DNA from 4 places in the Streptomyces sp. NRRL S-920 genome. Region 3 is predicted to be linked to each of the others. Evidence: riboswitches for the same ligand, from Rfam matches in the RefSeq annotation. Region 3 holds a riboswitch; each other region holds the start of a gene.
What was found. A riboswitch is a leader RNA that binds a small molecule or an ion and turns the genes downstream of it on or off. The one in region 3 is predicted to bind cyclic di-AMP.

Region 1: linked by a shared signal. The riboswitch ahead of IG54_RS0107160 (M23 family metallopeptidase) and the one ahead of IG54_RS0100370 (transglycosylase SLT domain-containing protein) in region 3 are both predicted to bind cyclic di-AMP.
Region 2: linked by a shared signal. The riboswitch ahead of IG54_RS0104260 (C40 family peptidase) and the one ahead of IG54_RS0100370 (transglycosylase SLT domain-containing protein) in region 3 are both predicted to bind cyclic di-AMP.
Region 4: linked by a shared signal. The riboswitch ahead of IG54_RS43900 (transglycosylase family protein) and the one ahead of IG54_RS0100370 (transglycosylase SLT domain-containing protein) in region 3 are both predicted to bind cyclic di-AMP.

The regions. Positions count from the first base shown of each region.
Region 1 covers NZ_JODF01000006.1:120,620-126,067, reverse strand. The annotation lists gene IG54_RS0107170 (HPr family phosphocarrier protein) at 1-15, shown strand, start outside; gene IG54_RS0107165 (GntR family transcriptional regulator) at 223-930, opposite strand; gene IG54_RS0107160 (M23 family metallopeptidase) at 1,138-1,941, opposite strand; cyclic di-AMP (ydaO/yuaA leader) riboswitch at 1,954-2,116, opposite strand; gene IG54_RS0107155 (M16 family metallopeptidase) at 2,313-3,698, opposite strand; gene IG54_RS0107150 (M16 family metallopeptidase) at 3,695-5,047, opposite strand; gene IG54_RS0107145 (DNA gyrase/topoisomerase IV subunit A) at 5,281-5,448, shown strand, end outside.
Region 2 covers NZ_JODF01000003.1:264,491-269,938, forward strand. The annotation lists gene IG54_RS0104230 (8-amino-7-oxononanoate synthase) at 1-276, shown strand, start outside; gene IG54_RS0104235 (DUF397 domain-containing protein) at 316-540, opposite strand; gene IG54_RS0104240 (helix-turn-helix domain-containing protein) at 550-1,416, opposite strand; gene IG54_RS0104245 (ATP-binding protein) at 1,691-2,143, shown strand; gene IG54_RS0104250 (LysR family transcriptional regulator) at 2,162-3,079, opposite strand; gene IG54_RS0104255 (LysE family translocator) at 3,198-3,827, shown strand; gene IG54_RS0104260 (C40 family peptidase) at 3,884-4,357, opposite strand; cyclic di-AMP (ydaO/yuaA leader) riboswitch at 4,361-4,537, opposite strand; gene IG54_RS0104265 (hypothetical protein) at 4,886-5,194, opposite strand; gene IG54_RS0104270 (ATP-dependent Clp protease proteolytic subunit) at 5,202-5,448, opposite strand, start outside.
Region 3 covers NZ_JODF01000001.1:96,150-101,597, reverse strand. The annotation lists gene IG54_RS43415 (hypothetical protein) at 34-165, opposite strand; partial or broken gene IG54_RS42410 (glycosyltransferase family 2 protein) at 436-824, opposite strand; gene IG54_RS0100380 (hypothetical protein) at 870-1,133, opposite strand; gene IG54_RS0100375 (hypothetical protein) at 1,246-1,611, opposite strand; cyclic di-AMP (ydaO/yuaA leader) riboswitch at 2,167-2,322, shown strand; gene IG54_RS0100370 (transglycosylase SLT domain-containing protein) at 2,326-3,063, shown strand; gene hppD (4-hydroxyphenylpyruvate dioxygenase) at 3,088-4,233, opposite strand; gene IG54_RS37495 (EF-hand domain-containing protein) at 4,230-4,817, opposite strand; gene IG54_RS0100355 (hypothetical protein) at 5,007-5,303, opposite strand.
Region 4 covers NZ_JODF01000064.1:349-5,796, reverse strand. The annotation lists gene IG54_RS0131315 (FtsB family cell division protein) at 1-314, opposite strand, end outside; gene eno (phosphopyruvate hydratase) at 473-1,753, opposite strand; partial or broken gene IG54_RS43905 (LysM peptidoglycan-binding domain-containing protein) at 2,074-2,277, opposite strand; partial or broken gene IG54_RS43900 (transglycosylase family protein) at 2,397-2,799, opposite strand; cyclic di-AMP (ydaO/yuaA leader) riboswitch at 2,804-2,990, opposite strand; gene IG54_RS0131300 (transglycosylase family protein) at 3,185-4,276, opposite strand; gene IG54_RS0131295 (cytochrome P450 family protein) at 4,402-5,448, opposite strand, start outside.

The sequences.
Region 1 (5,448 bases), on a different contig from region 3:
CCCGAGACGGTCTGAACCACGCAGTTCCCTTCGAAGGGCCCACCCTGGAATACGGGGTGGGCCCTTCGTCGATTTGCGGGGCGCCCTTCATTTTCCCGAGAAAGGCAGCGGGCGGACTGATTCGGAAAGCGCGAATAACCGTCTCGGGCAGCATGAATAACCGCGCCCATAAATTTTCGCAGCGACGCTGTGGTCGCACCCTCTTTGTATACGGCGTGGGCGTTAACTCGGGAAACCCGCGGTGTTTACGTCATGTTGCATATCCCTCACGCGGCCGCCCCGCGGTGTCTCACGCCCGCCCCGGGGTGAATGGCGCAATCGGTGCGCGGACGTCGCCCGCTCCGCGTGGCCGGCGGTGAGCGCCCTGGCCCGGTCCGCGTCCCCGCGGGCCACCGCGTCGACGATCGCCGCGTGCTCGGCCCAGGACTCGACCGGCGTGGCCGGGGGCTCGACGACGTACATCCAGGCGATCTTGTGCCGGAGCTGGGTGAGCAGCGTGATGAGGCCGGGGCTGCCGGACGCCTGGGCGAGCGTCTCGTGGAACCAGCCGTCCAGCGAGCGCAGATCCTCCCCCTGACCCTTCCGCGACCGCTGCTGGCCCAGCCGGACGAGGCCGCGCAGGACCTTGAGGTGCGCGTCGGTGCGGCGCTGGGCGGCGCGGGCCGCGGCGAGGGGTTCGAGCAGGGTGCGCAGCTCCAGGAGGTCGGCGGCCTCCTGCTCCGTGGGCTCGGCGACGCAGGCGCCCGCGTGCCGCCGCGTGACGACGAAGCCCTCGGCCTCCAGGGTGCGCAGGGCCTCGCGCACAGGGACGCGCGAGACGCCGTACCGGCGCGCGAGAAGCTCCTCGGCGAGCCGACCGCCCCTTTCGTAGACACCGGAGACAATGTCGTCCCGGATGGCCGTGCATACCGAGTGCGCGGGAATGCGCATGACCGGACCTCCGCCTTAATCCCCGCGAAACGCGGTCGACCGACGCTCGTTCAGCGACTCTATTGCAGGGCATCGGATTTTCCGATGGCGGGTCGGAATCCATGGATATCTTTTGGCCAAAGGCGAACGGGCCGGGAAACGGTCGGTCCGGAAACGACGAAGGCCCCGGCTCGGGAGAGCCGGGGCCTTCGGTGAAGTGCGGGGCGGTCAGACGTTGACGCCGTGCGAGCGGAGGTACGCCACGGGGTCGATGTCCGAGCCGTACTCGGCGCCGGTGCGGGCCTCGAAGTGGAGGTGCGGGCCACTGGAGTTGCCGGTGGAGCCCGAGAGGCCTATCTGCTGGCCCGGGGTGACCGTCTGGCCGACGGTGACGCTGAGGGACGACATGTGGCCGTACTGGGTGTACGTACCGTCGTTCATCTTGATCACGACGTTGTTGCCGTAGGCGCCGCCCCAGCCCGCCTCGACGACGGTGCCGCCGCCGACGGCGTGGACCGTGGTGCCGGACGCGGCGTGGAAGTCGACGCCCGTGTGGCTGCCGGAGGACCACATGGCGCCACCGGTCTGGTAGCCCGTGGAGACGTACGAGCCGGCGATCGGGGAGACGTAGGTGTTCAGGCGCTTGCGCTCGGCCTCGCGGGCGGCGCGCTCCTTGGCCTCGCGCTCCTTCTTGGCCTTCACCTTGGCCTCGGCCTCGGCCTTGCGCTTGTCCTCCGCGGCCTTCTTCTTGGCGGCCGCTTCGGCCAGCTTGGCGGCGGCCGCGTCGTCGGCGGCCTGCCGCTGGGCGGCGGCCTGCGCGTCGATCGTCTCGGCGAGTGAACCGCCGACGGATATCGCCTGGGTGAGCCCGGTGTGCTCGACGGCCGCGTCGTCGGCGGCGGCGAGCGCGGGAGCGGCCATGCCTCCGATGACGCCGGTGGTGGTGAGCGCGGCGACGCCCGCGACGTTCGCAGTGGTGCGGGTGAGGCGGCTGGGACGACGGTGCTTCCCGGTGGCACGGGTGAACGCCATGAAGCGGCTGATCCTTTCCTTCCTTCTCGCCTACCGGGTTAGCTGACGGGTTCGGAGCAGGAAGGTCTCCTACGAGTCCCTCGCCTGACGGCAAGGTGCCCGATTCACCCCAGGGGACATGTGGGTCCCCGGCTCCCCTGGCTCGCGCCGTACGGGGACTCGGCGATGACTGTCCGGTGCCGCGGGTGCGACGTACTGCGTGACGAACAGACGGACTGACGCTAAACGTGCCCTCTGTCAATCGACAAACAGAACGCGACTTTTGTAGCGCACGCCACACGGCAGACAGGCAACCTCCATATGAATTCGGACATATGAGAACCCCGGCGGCCGAAAAGGTCGCCGGGGTCCCGATATGTCCTGCCTGTCACTCAGCCCGTGACCACACTCACTTCGCCGATGCCGAGCGCCTTGACGGGCTCCTCGATCCGTGCGGCGTCCCCGACGAGGACCGTCACCAAGTGGTCCTCCGGGAAGGCGCTCACGACGGCCGCGGTGGCCTCCACGGTGCCGGTCGCCGCCAACTGCCGGTAGAGCTGCGCCTGGAAGTCGTCCGGGAGGTTCTGCTCGACCTGGTCGGCCAGCGTGGCGGCCACGGAGGCGGCCATCTCGAACTTGAGCGGGGCCACACCCACCAGGTTCTGCACCGCCACGTCGCGCTCGGCGTCGGTCAGGCCCTCCGCGGCGAGCGTGCGCAGGACCTTCCAGAGGTCGTCGAGCGCGGGCCCCGTGGACTCCGTGTCCACCGATCCGCTGATGGCGAGCATCGCGGCGCCCGTGCCGTCCGGGGCGGAGCGCAGGACCTGGCTGAACGCCCGTACGCCGTAGGTGTATCCCTTCTCCTCGCGCAGGACGCGGTCCAGACGGGAGGTGAGGGTGCCGCCCAGGCAGTACGTGCCGAGGACCTGGGCGGGCCAGACCCTGTCGTGCCGGTCCGGCCCGATGCGGCCGATGAGGAGCTGCGTCTGGACGGCTCCGGGGCGGTCCACGATGACGACGCGGCCCGTGTCGTCGGCGGTGATCGGCGGCATCGGGCGGGCCTCGGCGGTGCCACCCGTCCAGGTGCCCACGGTGTCCGCGAGGACGGCGTCCGGGTCGGTGCCCGCGAGGTCGCCGACGACCACCAGGGTGGCCGTGGCGGGGCGGACGTGCTTCTCGTAGAAGGCGCGCACCGCGGCCGAGTCGATGGCCGCGACCGTCTCCTCGCTGCCCTGGCGGGGGCGGGACATGCGCGAGGTCGCCGGGAACAGCTGCCTGGACAGCTCCTTGGCGGCGCGGCGCGCGGGGTTGGCGGCCTCGTGCGGGATCTCGTCCAGGCGGTTGCGTACGAGGCGCTCGATCTCGCTGTCCGCGAAGGCGGGGGCGCGCAGGGCGTCGGAGAGCAGGCCGAGCGCCTTCGGGAGGCGGGAGACCGGGACTTCGAGGGAGACCCGGACGCCGGGGTGGTCGGCGTGCGCGTCCATCGTGGCGCCGCAGCGGTCCAGCTCGGCGGCGAACTCCTCCGCGGAGTGCTTGTCGGTGCCTTCGTTGAAGGCCCTCGCCATGATGGTGGCGACGCCGTCGAGGCCCTCCGGCTCGGCGTCCAAAGGCGCCTCGAGGTTGACCTCGACGGCGACGACCTGCTGGCCGGGGCGGTCGCAGCGCAGCACCGTGAGGCCGTTGGCCAGGGTGGAGCGCTCGGGGGCGGGGAAGGCCCACGGCTTGGCCTGGCCGGCCTGGGGCTGCGGGTGGAACTGCATCGTCGCGGCCTCGCTCACTTCGCCGCCTCCTCTTCCTCGTCGGTCTCGTCGGCGCCGTCGGTGGCCGTCACGGGCTCGTACACGAGGACCGCGCGGTTGTCGGGACGCAGGCGGGCCTTGGCGACCTCCTGGACCTCCTCCGCGGTGACGTCCAGGACGCGCTGGACGGCGGTGAGGGCGAGCTGCGGGTCGCCGAACAGGACCGCGTACCGGCAGAGTTCGTCCGCGCGGCCCGCGACCGTGCCGAGCCGGTCGAGCCACTCGCGCTCCAGCTGCGCCTGGGCGCGTTCCATCTCCTCCGGAGTGGGGCCCTCCGCGGCGAACCGGGCGAGTTCCTCGTCGACGGCGGCCTCGATGACCGGGACCTCGACATCGCCGGAGGTCTTCACGTCCAGCCAGCCGAGCGAGGGGGCGCCCGCGAGACGGAGCAGACCGAAACCGGCCGCGACGGCGGTACGGTCGCGGCGCACGAGCCGGTTGTAGAGCCGGGAGGAGTCGCCGCTGCCGAGGACGGTCAGCGCCAGGTCGGCCGCGTCGCACGCGCGCGTGCCGTCCTCGGGGAGGCGGTAGGCGGCCATCAGGGCGCGCGCCGGGACGTCCTCCTCGACGACCTCGCGCAGCTCCTCGCCGATGCGCTCCGGGAGGGAGCCGTCCCGCGGGGGCTGCTTGCCGTCGTGCGAGGGGATCGACCCGAAGTACTTCTCGACCCAGGCGAGCGTCTGCTCCGGGTCGATGTCGCCGACGACCGAAAGCACCGCGTTGTTCGGCGCGTAGTACGTGCGGAAGAACGCGCGGGCGTCCTCCAGGGTGGCCGCGTCCAGGTCGGCCATGGAGCCGATCGGCGTGTGGTGGTAGGGGTGACCCTCCGGATACGAGAGCGCGGTCAGCTTCTCGAAGGCGGTGCCGTACGGGACGTTGTCGTAGCGCTGGCGGCGTTCGTTCTTGACGACGTCGCGCTGGTTCTCCATGGACTCCTCGTCGAGCGCGGAGAGCAGCGAGCCCATCCGGTCGGCCTCGAGCCACAGGGCCAGCTCCAACTGGTGGGCGGGCATCGTCTCGAAGTAGTTGGTGCGCTCGAAGCTCGTCGTGCCGTTGAGCGAGCCGCCCGCGCCCTGGACCAACTCGAAGTGGCCGTTGCCGGGCACCTGCTTCGATCCCTGGAACATCAGGTGTTCGAAGAGGTGAGCGAGGCCGGTTCGCCCCTTGACCTCGTGGCGGGAGCCGACGTCGTACCAGAGGCAGACCGCGGCGACCGGGGTCAGGTGGTCCTCGGAGAGCACCACGCGCAGGCCATTGGCCAGCCGGTGCTCGGTCGCTGTCAGGCCGCCGGAACCGGCCTCGGCTGTGGCCGTGTGACCCATGGGCATGTACGTCCCTTCGATCGCTGGATCGTCGTGATCATCGCTGGGTTCAGAACAATTGCTGCCAGTCCTGCCACTGTATGCAAGCGTGCGGACACCTGACGAAGTTCCCGGTCCGCCCTCGGCGTAGTCAGGAGTGGAGCCGCCGACGCACGGGTCGTGGTCGGCGTTGTCAGTGGGACAGTCCACAATGGTCGGCGTCAGAACCCGCACTTGTTGGTGAAGGAGCCGCAGCAGCGATGGCCCGCCGCAGCACGAAGACCCCGCCGCCCGACGACTCGTTCGAGGAGAAGATCCTCGACATCGACGTCGTCGACGAGATGCAGGGCTCCTTCCTCGAGTACGCGTATTCGGTCATCTACTCCCGGGCCCTGCCTGATGCCCGCGACGGCATGAAGCCGGTGCAC
Region 2 (5,448 bases), on a different contig from region 3:
CGCCAGGTCGCCGCTGAGCTGCATCGACTCCTCACGGCCGAGGGTCTGTCGGCGGTACGCCCCGACGCCGCCGTCGTCTCCGTACGCGCGCCGTCACCGGAGTCGGCCGTGCGCTGGGCCGCCGACTGCCGGGCCGCGGGCCTGGCGGTGGGCTGCTTCAGGCCGCCATCGGTGCCGGACGGGATTTCGAGGCTGCGGCTGACCGCCCGCGCGGATCTCACCGGCCCACAGATCGCCGATGCCGTACGAGTGATCAGCCGCGCCGCGCCCCGATGAGACGGCCGACGGTCCGGCCCGCGCGGGGCCGGACCGCGCTCACCGGAGGCTGTCGACGAACGTCTCCCAGGGACCGGGGGAGAACAGCAGGGCGGGCCCCGCGGTGCTCTTCGAGTCGCGCACGGCCAGCAGGCCGCTCAGCGTGCCGGAGTCGAGCGTGGCTGTCTCGACACAGTTGTTCATTCCATTGCTGCGGCTGCTGCGCTGCCACCGCGCGCCCTGAAGGGTGGTGCTTGAAGGTACGTACCGAGGCATTGCGGTCATGGTGCCTCCTTACGCGCCGTCGTATAGCCCGGCGATGAATTCCTTTGAGTCCTCGGGGGAAAGCGCCTGTTCCTGAAGGGAGTTGAAGGCCTCCGTGTACGCCTGGAGGTCTTCTTTCCGTTCCAGGTAGAGGCTACTCGTCAAGTGGTCGAGAACAACCACATCCAGATCAGCAATGTTCCGAAAAGAGAACATAACGAAAGACCCGATGAGACCCACATGCTCTCCGGAGGCGAACGGCAGCACCTGAAGTCGCACCTGCGGCAACATCGCCACCTCCTGTAACCGTGCGAGCTGCCGCGCGAGGACTCCGGGACCGCCCACGGGTCGGCGCAAAACCGCCTCGTCCAGGACCACGCTCAGCCGCAGCGGCGGGTCCGCGCGCAGCACGTCCTGCCGGGCCAGGCGCACCTCCACCAGCGAGTCGACCTCCTTCTCGGAGAGCCCGCCGAGCGCGGCCCGGGTCACCGCGCGCGCGTACTCGGGGGTCTGGAGGAGGCCGGGGACCACCGAGGTCTCCAGGGTGCGCATCCAGCCGGCCTGCGCCTCCAGGCTGATGAAGTCGCGGTAGGCGGCGGGCAGCAGGTCACGGTAGGCCTTCCACCAGTGGTGACGCCCCGCGGTGCCGGTCTCGTCGGTCCCGGCCAACGCCACGAGCAGCTCGCTGAGGTGGGGGTCCCGCACCTCGTACGCGTCGAGCAGGAGGCGTACATCCGTGGCCTTCACGCCGCTGCGGCCGGTCTCGATCCGGCTCACCTTCGACTGGTGCCAGCCCACCTTCGCGGCGGCCTGGCTGCTGGTGAGGCCCGCGAGGCCGCGCAGCGCGCGCAGTTCGGCGCCGAGTCGGCGGCGGCGCACCGCGGGGCCGTGCTGCATGTCCGTCTCCTTCCGGACCGAGCCGTCGGGCGTCCCGGCGGCGGAGCGGGGGACAAAGGCGACAGTAGAGGAAGTGCCGCCCCTACGCCCAAATACGGTCGGCCGTAGCAGAGTTCACCGCTTCGAGCGACAGATATATGCACATCTCGGTGGATCGCCACCCGTGACCGGTTAAGGAGTGGGACGCTGGCCTGAAGCACCAGTCCGGGGCCGTCCTCGGGTCATCCGCTACGAGTTCGGAGACCGGCCCCGGTGGGAAAGGGACAGCGTCGCCATGGCAGATCACCAGGAAGCATCCGTCACTCTGCCGAGCGATCCCGCCTCGGTCTGCGCCGCCCGGAAATACGTGGCGAACGTCCTCATGGAATGGGGCCTGCCCGGTGACGCCGAGGTGGGGGACACCATCAGACTCATCGTCTCCGAGCTGGCCACGAACGCCGTGCAGCACACCCGCGGGCAGTCGCCCACCTTCACCGTGGACGTCGAGCTTGACCGGGACGAGCAGCTGCGGATCGGCGTCACCGACAGCCACCCGCGCTATCCGAAGCGGCTTCCGGCCGCCGTCCAGCAGGACAACGGCCGCGGCATGGTCATCGTCCGCTGGCTCACCGCCGAGTGCGGCGGCAGGCTCTCGGTCAGCCCCACCGAGGAGGGCGGCAAGACCGTGTGGATCGCCCTGCCCTGGACGGTCCCCGTCCAGCACCGGCACCGCGACCCGGCGCGCTGAGCGCGGGACGTCCCCGGCTCAGTTCGGACTCGCCGAGCGCCCGAACGCCCCGCGCAGCAGCGCCCGGAAGGAGTCCGCCGCCGCGTTCGACTCCTCGGCGCGGTAGCTGACGGAGATGGTCCGCCGCAGGTCACCGGGGTCGAGGAGCCGCATACCGACGGGCGTCGACGCGGTGCGCGCCACCATCTCGGGCACCACGGCGACCCCGAGCCCCGCGCTGACCAGGGCGCAGACCAGGACGTAGCCCGGCGTGCCGACGACCACGGAGGGGGTCGCACCGGCCCGCGCGAGAGCCCGCTCCACGGCATGCCGCGGCGGGTGGTCGGGCGCCATGCTGATCAGTGGCTGCCCGGCCAGCTCGGCCGGCGGCAGCCGGGACGTCCCGCTCGTCAGGGCGTGCCCCGGCTGGGTCACCAGGACCAGCTCCTCCACCAGGACCGGCTCGGCCGACACCCCGGAGGGCAGCGGCAAGGGGTCGGCGGGCTCGTAGGTGTGGGTGAGGGCCAGGTCGATCTCGCCCGCCGCCACGGCCGCCACACCGAAGGGCGGTTCGTGGTCGGTCACCGTCAGCTCCACCTCCGGATGGGCCCTGCGGAAAGCCGTCAGGACGGGCGGCAGCAGATGGATGCCCGCGGTCTGGAAGGTGCCCACGCGCAGCCGGCCCCCGGAGAGCCCGGCGAACCGCGCCAGTTCGTGCCGGGCCCGCTCCATCTCGTCGAGCACCCGGCGGGCATGGCCCACGAGAAGCTCACCCGCGCCGGTCAGCCTGGCCCCGCGGTGGTGGCGTACGAGAAGGGCGGCGCCCGCCTCCCGCTCCAGCTTGGCCAGCTGCTGGGAGAGCGCGGGCACGGTGTAGCCGAGGCGCTCGGCGGCCCGGGTGATCGAACCGGCCTCGGAGACTGCGACGAGCGCGGCGAGCCGTGTGGGGTCATACATGGGAACCGCCCTCCGTGCGACGCGCGCCTCGCCGGGCCGCGGGCTAAACGTCTGCTTAAGGCAGACCCAGGATATTGCACATACCCGCTGAAGGCCTCCGCCCGGCAGGCTGGGCGGCATGGACGCACAACTGGTCGCCTTCACCGGGGTCGCCGCGGGCATGGTTGCCGTGCCGGGCGCCGACTTCACCGTCGTCGTACGCAACGCCCTCGTCTCCCGGCGGGCCGGGGTCGCCTGTGCGATCGGCATCGCCGCCGGGCTTCTCGTGCACACGGCGCTGGCGGTCGCGGGGGTCGCGGCGGTGCTCGCGGCCGTGCCCGCGCTCTTCAAGGCGCTTCAAGTCGCCGGCGGGGTCTACGTGCTGTACCTGGCTGTCCGCGCGCTGCGCTCCGCGGCGCGGGCGGGCACCGTGCCGGGCGGCGAGCCGGGCGGTGAGCCGGTGGTGCGGGGCGGAGGTCTGCGCGAGGGCTTCCTCACCAACGCCCTGAACCCGAAGGCGTCCATCACGTTCCTCGGCGTGCTGCCGCAGTTCGTGCCCGAGGGCAGCCCCGCGATGCCCAGGACCCTGCTGCTCGCGGCCATCATCGTGGCGTTCGCCCTGCTGTGGTTCCCGGTCGTGGCGCTCCTGGTGGACCGCCTCGGCGGCCGGCTGCGCGGGCCGCGCGCCGCCCGCACCGCCGAAGCCCTCACCGGCGGCGCGCTCGGCGCGTTGGGTGTGGTGCTCGTCCTCGAACCGCTCCTGGCGTGACGCCGCACGGCCCCTCGGGGAGCGGCCGTGCGGCGTGCGGGGCGCGGCGAGCCGGATCAGCGGACGCGGCCGTACCAGACGCTCTTGGTCCAGATCTTCTCCAGGCGCACTACGGCCCCCTTCTTCGGCGAGTGCCAGATACGGCCGTTACCCGCGTAGATACCGACGTGGTAGACGTTGCGGCCCGAGTGGAAGAACACGAGGTCGCCGTGGGTCCGCTGGGACTTGGCGATGTGCCGGGTCTTGTTGTACTGCGCGGCGGCGGTGCGCGGCAGCTTCTTGCCCGTGCGCTTGAACGAGTACAGCGTCAGGCCCGAGCAGTCGAACCGGTTGGGCCCCGCGGCCCCGTAGCGGTACGGGGAGCCCTTCTTGGACGCCGCGATCTTGAGCGCCTTCGTCCCGTGGGTGGCTGCCTCGGCTTCCGACGTGAGCCCGGGGGCCACGATGGTGCCGCCTACGACGGCGAGCGTGAGAGCCGATGCGGCACCCGTCCTGCCGAGCAGCGACGGAACGTGATTCAGCGCGGTCATGCGTAACCCTTCGTCAGCCGCCTGTGAAGGATGACCTGTCGGGTTCGGGCAGGCGAAGATGCCCGGCCGCGTCGTGCTCTGCGGCTTCACCCCAAGGGCGTCGTCCGGACTTTCCGGACGGGCCCGCCGTGCTTGGGTCCTCCACTCCTGCCGGTGCACCGATGTCGACCGGTCATCCGGGTGGCGGCAGGACTCGGCGTCCGCCCGGATCGCCCCGCCGCTGTGGCGGAGGCTTGTCGTCGGAAGGGATCTTGACCCGAAAACGACTCGAAAACCGAGTCGAAACGGCGTTTTGTGAGGCTACTCACGACTGACCTGTTCGGGTGGACACTGCTGAATTCGACCCGAGCGCGCCTGGTCTGAGGATGGCTCGACCAGCACCGGAACGGTTCATTCCGCCCGCTTCGTGCGCGTCCTGTGCAACTCTCGGCCGCGTGATGACGGGCCACCGGATACGCCAAGTGGGGTAGCCCGACTGGTCCGTTTCAAAACGGACCCGGACGTTCCGAGAGGGCGGAGCGCGTCCGCTCACGGGCGTGTCGGGGGCGGCACGCCGACGCGACCGGTCCGCCGCTCACCGTCCAGGACGCGCAACGCGCGGGCGAGCGTGGCGGCGTGCACCTCGCTCTCGCCCCGCTGGTGCATGAGGGTCAGCGCGTCCCGCAGGGCGGTCGCCCGGCCGACCAGCGCCTGGGCGGCGCGCAGCCCGCCGTAGGTGTGCTCGGCGCGGGCGGGGTTGATCCGGCCGACCAGATCGACGACTTCGAGGTAGCGGTCGATCAACTCCGCCTCGGCGTGGGTCAGTGCGGGCAGCGGCGGCAGTTCGGGTGGCAGCATCCGCGCGTCACCTCGCCCCGCGCGCGTGGAGCGAGGTCTTGCGGCTCGGGATGATCCGGTCCACGAGGCCGTACTCGACCGCGGCGGGCGCGTCGAAGATCTTGTCCCGCTCGATGTCCGCGGTGATCCGCTCCTGGCTCTGGCCCGTGTGCCGTACGAGGAGTTCCGTCAGGAGCCGCCGGGTCCGCAGGATCTCGTCGGCCTGGATCGCCAGGTCGCTTGCCTGGCCCCGCATCGGCTCGGAGACGGCGGGC
Region 3 (5,448 bases):
GGCAGAGCGCCTCGAACGCAAGTTGCTGCTGGATTACCGTTCGACCTGGTCGAACAGCGACTCCCAGCGGTCCGGCACGGTGGGCAGCGCGAGCGCGGAGACGTGCTCGTACGCCGCGCGCCCGTAGCGCTCTCGTCGTGCGTCGTCCTCGATCAGCACACGCATCGATGACGCAGGGCACCCCGCACGCGGAGGCCGCGGCCAGCGCCATCGGACGCCCCTCGCACTCGCTGGTCAGCGCCACGAGGGACATCTCCCCGACCCCAGTAGGTTCTGTCCCCTTCGCGCTTGACGTGCCGCGGTGCGACCACGTTGCGGATTTGTGGTGGCTGGAGGAGATGGAGGGCTTGTCCCGGGCGGCGGCGAGCCGCCAGGTGTAGACCGCCCACGGTACGACCGCGAAGCTGCGGGCCATTCGGTCCCTTCCAAGGTCAGCAGCATCGACTTGCAGGCGTGCTTGGGCAGTTCGTCATCGCCGTCGAGGAACATGATGTGGGGCGCTCTGGCCATGGCGATGCCGGCGTTGCGCGGGGCGCCGCACCCCCCGCTGTTCTTGCTCAGCCGCAGATAGCGCACCCGGGGGTCGCATTTCCCTCAACTGGCGGGCGATCGAGGGGGTCTCGTCCGTCGAGCGGTCGTCGCAGATGATCACTTCGAGATTGCGCAGCGACTGGTTGAGCACTGACGCCACGGCACGGGGCAGGCTTTTGCGGGTCGTTGTAGACAATGACGACGACAGTTACATCGGGGGTACGCGACGTCGTCTCCGCCCCGTCGTCGTGCTCTCTGCCGTGGCGCCCACGGTGGCTATCAGACACACGCATTTCCTCTCCCACACATGCCCATCTCCCGTGGTCCTGGAATGCCCGTCACCCGACCACTTCGTAAAGGACTTGCCCTGTCGGCCCGGTGGCGGTTTTCCGCAGGGCCTGATCGCCCTCGGGCCGTCCGCCCTCGCCCCTCGTCTGGATAATCCACTTGGCGTGATAGCGGAGCAGCGCGTCGACGCGGTCCTCGCGATCGGCGCCGGGAGCGAAGTAGCGCTCGACCGTCTTCCTGCGCTGCCGTTCCTCGGGCAGAAAGAAGTCCGGGTATCCGGTGGCCACGGTGTATGGCCCGTACGCGGGCACCATGCGCGAAGCGAAATAGTTCTGCGCTCGATCGCTTCGGGCAGCGCGTCCGCACGAACGACATACCCGAGTGCTCCCGTTTGCGTCCAGGCCCCGAAAAGCAGCACTGTCCAGGTCACCCCGGCGCAGCTGACGCGCGCGAATCGAGGGCCGTTCTCGACCACCAGTGCCCGCTCGCGGCCCCTGCCGCAACCACCATCGCGCCGAGAGCGAAGAAGACGACGAGCGGATCCCGCCGGTCCCGGTGAGTCCGCAGAGGGCCCCACAGGAGCAGCAGACACAGAAGGGCCAGCGCGGGCGCCGAGCGATGCCTGGTGAACGTGCGCGTGAACTGCCAGACGCCTGTGCCGAGCAGGGTGAGCGAGGCCAGTGCCGCGACGCGGAGCAGGGTGAACGGTCCGAGCCCCGTCAGCTTGGCCGACGCGCCGAGGAGCACCGTCCAGGGCGAGGAGTACTGGCTGGGGGTGCTGGCGTCGACCATCGGGTTGCCCGGGGCGAGCGGGTCGTGGCGCAGCCGTTCGACGGTCGCCGCGTGCCTCCGCGGTGGCGGACACGGCGGGGGGTTCGTGCGGGCTGGTCGTATCCAAGGGGCAGCCAACTCGATTGTGCCTGGCGGGGGCTGGGGGCAAGGAGCGGAAAGGCTCTCCTCCTCGGACGAAGCGGGGGCGCTCCGAGCACCCCTACAACGATCAGGGCCTGGTGGGGTCACAGGTCCCCTTGGAGTGGCATGCCCACGGAGACAGGGGGTGCGATATGTCCTTCTTTGCAGCGGAAATCACGATAGCCCCGAATTCCCCCCTCCCCATTCAGTGAAATGGGTCACGCCGACAGCCGTGATCATTAGGGCCACCGCGCGCATTTCCGTTCCCCGCAAAGCGAGTTGGCTTTGTTGATCAGAAAGAGCGAGGAGTTCTGACTCCCCAGGACGACTCTCCGTATTCGCCTGTGTGAATTCCCGCCTTGTTCCGTCCCGCCTTTCTCGCTTAATGTCACCGTCAATCCGGGCGGAACGCCGAATCCTGCCGCTGCCCGGAAACCCTTCCACTCACTCACCCACGGCAGGAGCGGGGGACCCAGGTAAGCCGCCGATCCGGTTTCCGGAACGGCTCGGGGTGAAGGCGCGTTCAAATGCGCCGGGACAGCTCCCGTCCAAACCCGACAGCTCACCTCGCAGGCGACGGAGAGGAACTTTTTCATGCCCGCAAAGGGAAAGCACCGCCGTCCGAAGTCCAGATCGCTCAACCGCGGTATCGCCGCCGCGGGAACGGGTGGAGCCGTCCTCGTCCTGCCGGTGCTGGGCGCGACGAGCGCCGGCGCGGCCCCTAAGCCGGCCGCGGACGCGAGCACGTACGTCGTCGTCGCGGGCGACTCCCTCTCCAAGATCGCCCGGGAGCACTCCGTGAGCGGTGGCTGGAAGAAGCTGTACGAGGACAATCGCGGCGTCCTCGGCGGCGACCCGAAGCTGATCCACCCCGGCCTCAAGCTCACGCTCGGCGCGAAGGGCGCGGCGGAGCCCGCGAAGAAGACGGACGCCTCCCCCGCGTCCGCCGAGCGGGCGGACCGCTCCGAGCGTGCGGCCGTGCCTGCCGCCGCCCCGGCGAAGAAGACCTACGCCAACAACCTCGACGGCTGGATCAGGGAGTCGCTCGACATCATGGCCCAGCACGGCATACCCGGTTCCTACGAGGGCATCCACCGCAACGTCATGCGCGAGTCCTCCGGCAACCCGCTGGCCATCAACAACTGGGACTCCAACGCGGTCGCCGGCACCCCGTCCAAGGGGCTCCTCCAGGTCATCGCCCCCACGTTCGCCGCGTACCACGTCCCGGGCACGTCGCTGGACAGCTACGACCCCGTCGCCAACATCACGGCCGCCTGCAACTACGCGGCCGACCGCTACGGCTCGATCGACAATGTGAACGGTCCGTACTAGGCCTCGGCGCCAGGCCTCGGCGGCTCACAGGTTGCCGCGTCGGTCCTGCTCCCGTTCGATGGCGTGGAAGAGGGCGGCGAAGTTGCCGACCCCGAAGCCTTCCGAGCCGTGCCGCTCGATCAGCTCGAAGAAGCCGGTCGGCCGGTCCTGCACGGGCTTGGTGAGGATTTGCAGGAGGTGGCCGTTCTCGTCCTGGTCGACCAGGACCCCGCGGTCACGCAGCTCGCTGATCGGCGAGCTGATCGGGCCCATGCGGGCGAGCAGGCCCGGGTCCTCGTAGTACGCGGCCGGGGCCGGCAGGAACTGAACTCCGGCCGCGCGCATGCCGTCCACGGCGCGCAGGATGTCGCCGGTCGCGAGTGCCACGTGCTGTACCCCCGGGCCGCCGTGGAAGCGCAGGAACTCCTCGACCTGGCTGGCGCGCTCCGACGGCGCGGGTTCGACGACGGGGAACCTGACCCGGCGCGACCTGTCGGCGACCACCTTCGAACGCAGCGCCGAGTACCGCGTGGAGATCTCCCCGTCGATGAACTCCGCCAGCAGTTCGCCGCCGAGGACACGCTGGTAGAAGTCGACCCATTCGTCCATCCGGCCCGCTTCGACGGCGGCGACGCAGTGGTCGATCGCCGTGAAATACGGTACGGGGGGCGGTTGGGGAAACGTGTGCGGGCACGGTTGGTAGCCGGGGAGATAGGCGGCGCGGTACGCCGACCGGTCGACGAAGGTGTGCCGGACCGGGCCGTAGGCCGCGAAGCTCGCCAGCCGGACCGCACCGTCCGCGTCTCGCAGTTCGTGCGGCTCATCGAGGCCGCTCGCCCCGGCGGCGACCGCGTGCCGGAAGGCGGCCTCGACGTTCGAGACCCGGATCCCTACGTCGAACACCGAGTCGCCGTGTTCGGCGACGTGCTCGCCGAGCGCGGTGCGCGACCGCGTCGGACCTGTGACCACGAACCGTGTGGCGCCGGCGCGCAGGACGTACGAGCACTCGTCGCGGCTCCCGGTTTCCGGGCCGCGGTAGGCGACCGGCGTCATCCCGAACGCGGTCACCAGGAAGTGTGCGCTCTGGAACGCGTTGCCGACCGCGAAGCCGACCGAGTCGAAGCCCTCGATGACGAACGGCGTCCGCGTGCCTGCCGCGGACGCCGTCGAGCCGATCGCCCGACTGCTCACGCGGGCGAGCCGATGAGTTGGTCGGCCACGGCGTCCTCGGCCGGGCTGCCGTAGTACCGGCAGATGACCTCCGCCCACGCGTCGGCGCTGATGTTTCCGTCGCCGGCCTGGTCGAGCTGGTCGAACATCGACGCGGCGCGGTCCGGGGCGAACCCCACGGCGGCCATGTACGCCAGGTAGTCGGCACGCTCGACCCGGCCGTCGTCGTCGCGGTCGCACAGGTTCACCATCGCCCGGGCGTAAGGCCGGATGAACCGGTCCTGCGCGCCGCTGTCCCGCACGGCGGCCGCGTACTCCTCGAAGCTCACGATCCCGTCGCCGTTCGTGTCCGCATGGTCGAGCAGGCCCTGCCAGTACGTTTCGTGTGCCGAGCGGGCCTGCTGTGCCTTCGCCGAGTCGAGGGGCTCGTCCTGGCTGGCGATCACGCGATCGGCCAGCAGCGCGAAGTCCTGTCGTTGCAGCCGGCCGTCGCCGTTCGCGTCAAGCATGTCGAACCGGGCCCGGGTGCGCTCGTGGGCGTTGCCGTTCATCGCAGGGTGCCTTCCGTTGACCATGGAGGGGTTGACCATGGAGGGGTTGACCATGGGGGGATTGACCATGGCGGAGGCCGGTGAATGCCGACATGTTCGATGCTCGCCAGTGACGCCGCGCGCGTCGCCCTCTGCTAGTGCATTGGAGTTGCTCGGCTCATCCCCCGCACTACGGGTCCGCGGGGCCGGGCCCCCGCCCGCCAGCACATCGCTACCTGACCACCGGCGTATAACGCCGGGCGGCTAGGGCAAGTTGAGCTTCGCGGACGGCGGCTCGTAGGAAGCCTCCAGACGTTTTTCCATCTCGGCCTTCACTTCGGACAGCCGCGCGTACAGTGCCTGCTCCTGCGGGGACAGCTTGACCCCGGACGCCATCTTTGCCACCAGTCCGTCGCTGGCCTCCGCCAACACCCCCACGCAGGCGCTGGACGCCTCGTCGAAGCCGCGGACGTAGTTCTTGTCCAACGCCATGCATACGGTCGTTGTCAACAACTCGCCCAGTACGGTCACGACACGGTCGCCCATCGACATGCTGCCCATCGACATATTGCCCCTCGCGCTCATCGTGCTTGCAATCGCGTCGACGAACGTACCGCCCTCCTCGCCCAGTTGGGGCGCTGCTGGTCAGCGATCACGAGCAGCGTGGCCGCCGCGCGCGGTCCCTCGGGGTTCGCCGGAAGCACTG
Region 4 (5,448 bases), on a different contig from region 3:
TGCTCCGCGTACGCGTCGTCCTGCCAGCGGGCCTTCTCGTCGCGGAGCTTCTCGACGTCCGCCCGCTGCTCGGCCTTCTGCCGGCGCAGGTCGTCGATCTCGGTGCGCTGGGAGACGTACTGCCTCATCGGGTAGGCGAGCGCGACGACCAGGGAGCAGATGACGAGCGCGAGCAGGGCCGCGCGGCCGGTGAGCCGGGAGCGGCGTGCCTGGCGCTTGGTCTGGGAGCGGTAGACGCGCTCGGCGGTCTGTGAGCCGAGCAGCCGCAGACGGGTAGCCGTGGAGAACCGGTCCTTGGTCCCGGCCTTGGCCATGGTTCCGCCTCCCCAGAGCAGCGCGGCGCGTAAACGTACGTACGTCCCCGCACACGGTACGGGACCGGGTGCGGGGACGTAGGTAACTACGTGGCTGCGCGAGCGTGCTCAACGCGTGGCGTGCTCAGCGCGTGGCGCGGTGCAGCCCGTGGCGCGGCTCAGCCCTTGAAGCGCGGGAAGGCGCTGCGGCCGGCGTAGACCGCGGCGTCGTCGAGGATCTCCTCGATGCGCAGGAGCTGGTTGTACTTGGCGACGCGCTCGGAGCGGGCCGGGGCACCGGTCTTGATCTGGCCGCAGTTGGTGGCGACGGCCAGGTCGGCGATGGTGACGTCCTCGGTCTCGCCGGAGCGGTGGGACATCATGCACTTGAAGCCGTTGCGCTGGGCCATCTCGACGGCGTCCAGGGTCTCGGTCAGCGAACCGATCTGGTTGACCTTGACGAGCAGGGCGTTGGCCGAGTTCTCCTCGATGCCGCGGGCCAGGCGCTCCGGGTTGGTGACGAACAGGTCGTCACCGACCAGCTGCACCTTGTCGCCGAGCTTCTCGGTGATGGTGTTCCAGCCGGCCCAGTCGTCCTCGAACAGCGGGTCCTCGATGGAGACGAGCGGGTACGAGGAGACCAGCTCCGCGTAGTACTCGGTCATCTCGGCGGCCGTGCGGGACTTGCCCTCGAACTGGTAGGTGCCGTCCTTGTAGAACTCGGACGCGGCGACGTCGAGGGCGAGCGCGATCTGCTCGCCGGGGACGTAACCGGCCTCCTTGATGGCCTCGAGGATGAGGTCCAGGGCGGCGCGGTTGGAGTCGAGGTTCGGGGCGAAGCCGCCCTCGTCGCCGAGGCCGGTGGCCAGGCCCTTGCTCTTCAGGACCTTCTTCAGCGTGTGGTAGACCTCGGTGCCCCAGCGCAGCGCCTCGGAGAACGACTCGGCGCCGATCGGCGCGATCATGAACTCCTGGATGTCGACGTTGGAGTCCGCGTGCGACCCGCCGTTGAGGATGTTCATCATCGGGACGGGCAGCAGGTGCGCGTTCGGGCCGCCGAGGTAGCGGAAGAGCGGCAGGTCGCTGGCCTCGGAGGCGGCGTGCGCGACGGCGAGGGAGACGCCGAGGATGGCGTTGGCGCCGAGCGAGGCCTTGTTGTCCGTGGCGTCCAGGTCGAACATCGCCTGGTCGATGAGGCGCTGCTCGGTGGCGTCGTAGCCGACCAGCTCCGGGCCGATCTGCTCGATGACGGCGAGGACGGCCTTCTCGACACCCTTGCCCTGGTAACGGTTGGGGTCACCGTCGCGGAGTTCGATGGCCTCGAAGGCACCGGTGGAGGCACCGGACGGAACGGCGGCACGACCGGTGCTGCCGTCGTCGAGGCCGACCTCGACCTCGACCGTGGGGTTGCCTCGGGAGTCCAGGATTTCCCGGGCTACGACGACGTCGATGGACGGCACGAGCATCTCCTTCTGGGAGTGTGACGCGTAAACACGATTACGCGGGGCCGCTTCGGCCCTGCGTCTCCCGAGCCTAACCGGCCCGGAGGCTTCGGCCAGCCGACCGCCCGTCCCGTGGGACGGACAACGGCCCAAATACTGGGGAAACGGGACGGAAGCCCGTGTTTCTACTCACCGGTAGCGAGGTCTGTTCGCAGTCGGCGGAGCGTTGGCGGACATGGCCCCGCCCCGGTGCGTACGGGGGATACGCGCACCGGGGCGGGGAGCCCGTGGGGACGGGGAAGCGGCCGTGCGTCCGCCGAGGCACGGCCGCGGACGGGTCAGCTCAGGTGGAGCTGCTGGCCCGGGAAGATGAAGTCGGCGTCGTCGATGATGTCGCCGTTGAGCTTGTAGACCTTCTGCCAGCCGCCCTTGACGTCGTGCGCCTCGGCGATCTTGGACAGCGTGTCGCCGGTCTTGACCTTGTACTCGCCGTCACCCTTCTCGACCTTCTTGCCGGTCGGGGTCTCGACGGTCTTCTTCGACTCGGTCTGCGGCGCGGGCTGCGGCTTCGGGGCGGCCTGCTTCGGCGCGGCCTGCTGCTGCGGGGCGGCCTGCTGCTGCGTCTGCTGCGGCTGCGGCTTGCTCTGCTGCTGCGGGGCCTGCTCCTGCGAGCCGCCGCCGCTGCTGGGCGAGGCGCCCGAGAGGCCGACGCCGCAGGACGGCCAGGCACCCTTGCCCTGTCCGGCGAGGACCTTCTCGGCGATCTCGATCTGCTGGGCCTTGGAGGCCTTGTCGGCGGTGGGCGCGTACTTCGTACCGCCGTAGGCGGCCCAGGTGGACGGCGAGAACTGGAGACCGCCCTGGTAGCCGTTGCCGGTGTTGATCGACCAGTTGCCGCCGGACTCGCACTGGGCGACGGCGTCCCACTCCTGGGGGGTGGCGGCGGAGGCGGAGCCCGCGGCCATCAGCGGGGCGGCCACGGCGGCACCGGTGACACCGGCGAGCGTGACGACACGGGTGGCCTTGGACGGACGGCGGTGCTTGCCCTTGCTGGAAAACAGCATGAGTTGATCCCCTCACCGACGCCTGCGAGGTGAGCTGTCGGGTTCGGGCCAGTGAAGTTGCCCGGTCGCACTCTCCCGAGTGCGACTTCACCCCTAGCCGGTCCCGTACGTCCCGCTCCCTCTCGGAAGCCGACGTGCGGACCCGGCGCTTACCTTGGGTCCCCCGCTCCTGCCTACGGCGCTATAAGCGACGACTGTTCCCGTCCGGCCGTTGGCAGGATTCGGCGTACCGACCGGCGGGGCCCACCAATGGCGAGCGGTGACGACCGTAGTCACGCGATCGCCGGAATTTCAAAGACGATCAGGGCTTCTGAGACCCATCTCTCACTCGCACCAATGCGGACATTCAGCGCGAAGTACCCCCTGGACGGTTCGTCAACTACCCCTACTTTTCGCCCAAATCGAGGCTCTGACCGGGGAGGATGAGGTCCGGGTCGTCGCCGACGGTCTTCTTGTTCTCGGCATAGAGGCCGTGCCAACCGCCCTTGACGTCCAGGTCGTCGGCGATGGCCGAGAGGTTGTCCCCGGAGCGGACCGTGTACGTCCCGTCGGCGACCTTCTCCGTACGTTCGGCGCCGCGCGAGGCGTGCCGTCCCGGACGGTCGCCGCCGCTGCCGCTCTCGCTGCCCGCGGCGGGGCCCTCGGTCGCGCGGTCGCCACGGTGGCGCCCGGGGGCGGAGTCGCCGGAAGGGGCGGCCGGGTCACCGGAGTCGGAGCCCGAGTCGTCCGAGGCGCCCGAGCCGTCGGAGGAAGTGCCGTCCTTGCGGCCGGACTTGCCGGAGTCGTCCGCCTTGCCCTTGCCGTCCTTGTCGTCCTTCTCGCCCGACTCGTCGTGATTCTTGTCTCGTGAGGCGCCGTCGGAGCCGGGGGTGGCGCTCGCGTCGTCGGCGGAGCCCGGGGTGTCTGACGTGTCGTCGGACGGCTCGCCGGAGTCGGAGGACTTGTCGTCGTCCGCCGAGCCGCCCTCCTCGCCCTTCCTCTTGTCCGCCTTCTTGTCCGTCCCCCTGTCCGGGGACTTTCCGGAATCGGTCGAGTCGGTGGACTCCGGCGGGACCGGGTCGCCCGGGTCCACGTCGGCCTCGGCGCCGCCGTCGGTGAGTCCGGCGATCGGGGCGCAACTCGGCCAGGCCTTGGGGCCTTGGGCGTCGAGGACCTTCTCGGCCACGGCGATCTGCTGGGACTTGGAGGCCTGGTCCGCGCTCGGCGCGTAGTCGAGGCCGCCGTACTGCTCCCACGTCTCCTGGGAGAGCTGGAGTCCTCCGTAGTAACCGTTCCCCGGGTTGGCGCTCCACGCGCCGCCGCTCTCGCACTGGGCGAGCTTGTCCCACGTCACCGTCTCGGCGGCGCTCGCGCCGGTGGCTCCGAGGAGTGGGATGGCGATGGCGGATCCGGTGACTCCCGCCGCGACGATCAGGGCCGGGGCCTGGCGGGGGCGTCGGTGACGACCATTGCCGGAGAGCATGCGGTTGCCTTTCACGAGACTATTGCGGCGACTTGGGCACCGGGTGCCCGAGTCGACGTGAAGGTAGCCGCAGTCGAACGCTTGTCACAAGTCGATGCAGCGGAGATCACGTGCACATCACATTTATGACGGCCCGTCAGCTATGGCTCGCTCGGCGGTCGGTTCTGTGCGGTTGTGAACTCCACCGGCAGGGTGCGCAGTCCGCGCATGATCAGCCCGCCGCGCCACCGCAAATCGGCGGGATCCGAGGCGAGTCGCAGATCGGGAAGGCGCCGTAGGAGGGTGGCGAGGGCGGCCTGGGCCTCCAGGCGGGCGAGCGGGGCGCCGAGGCAGTAGTGGATGCCGTGCCCGTATCCGAGGTGCTGGTTGTCGGTGCGGGAGAGGTCCAGGGTGTCGGGCCGCTCGAAGCGTTCGGGGTCGCGGTCGGCGGCGGCGAGCACGACGAGTACGGGGTCGCCGGCCGCGATGCGCTGCCCGCCGACGGTCAGCGCCTCGGTGGCGAACCGCCAGGTGGCCAGCTCCACGGGCCCGTCGAAGCGGAGCAGTTCCTCCACGCCCGTCTCCAGCAGGCCCGTGTCGCCGTCCGCCAGCGCATTTTGCAGACGCGCGCGTTGCTCGGGGTGGGTGAGCAGGGCGTACATGCCGTTGCCGATGAGGTTGACGGTGGTCTCGAAGCCGGCGAAGAGAAGGATGAAGGCCATGGCGGCGGCCTCGTTCTCCGTGAGGTGCTCGCCGCGGTCGGAGGCGCGGATGAGACCGGAGATGAGGTCGTCGCCGGGGTCCAGGCGCTTGCGGTGGATCAGATCGGCCAGATAGCCGCGCATCTTCTTCACCGACCGCGCGACGCCGCCCCGGGGCCCGCCCCCGTGGCGGATCATCATGCCCGCCCAGTCGCGGAAGTCGTCCTGGTCCTCGCGGGGGACGCCGAGCAGGTCGCAGATGGCGTAGATGGGGAGCGGGAAGGCGAACTCGTGGATGAGGTCGGCCTCGCCCCGCCCGGCGAAGTCGTCGATCAGGCCGTCCGTCAGCTCCTGTACGCGCGGCGCGAACTCGGCGACGCGGCGCGGGGTGAACGCCTTCGACACGAGGCGGCGCAGGCGGGTGTGGTCCGGCGGGTCGATGTTGAGCAGATGCGTCATCAGCTCGGCCTTGCGCTCGCCGGGGATGCCGGTCTTGCCCTTGGCGTG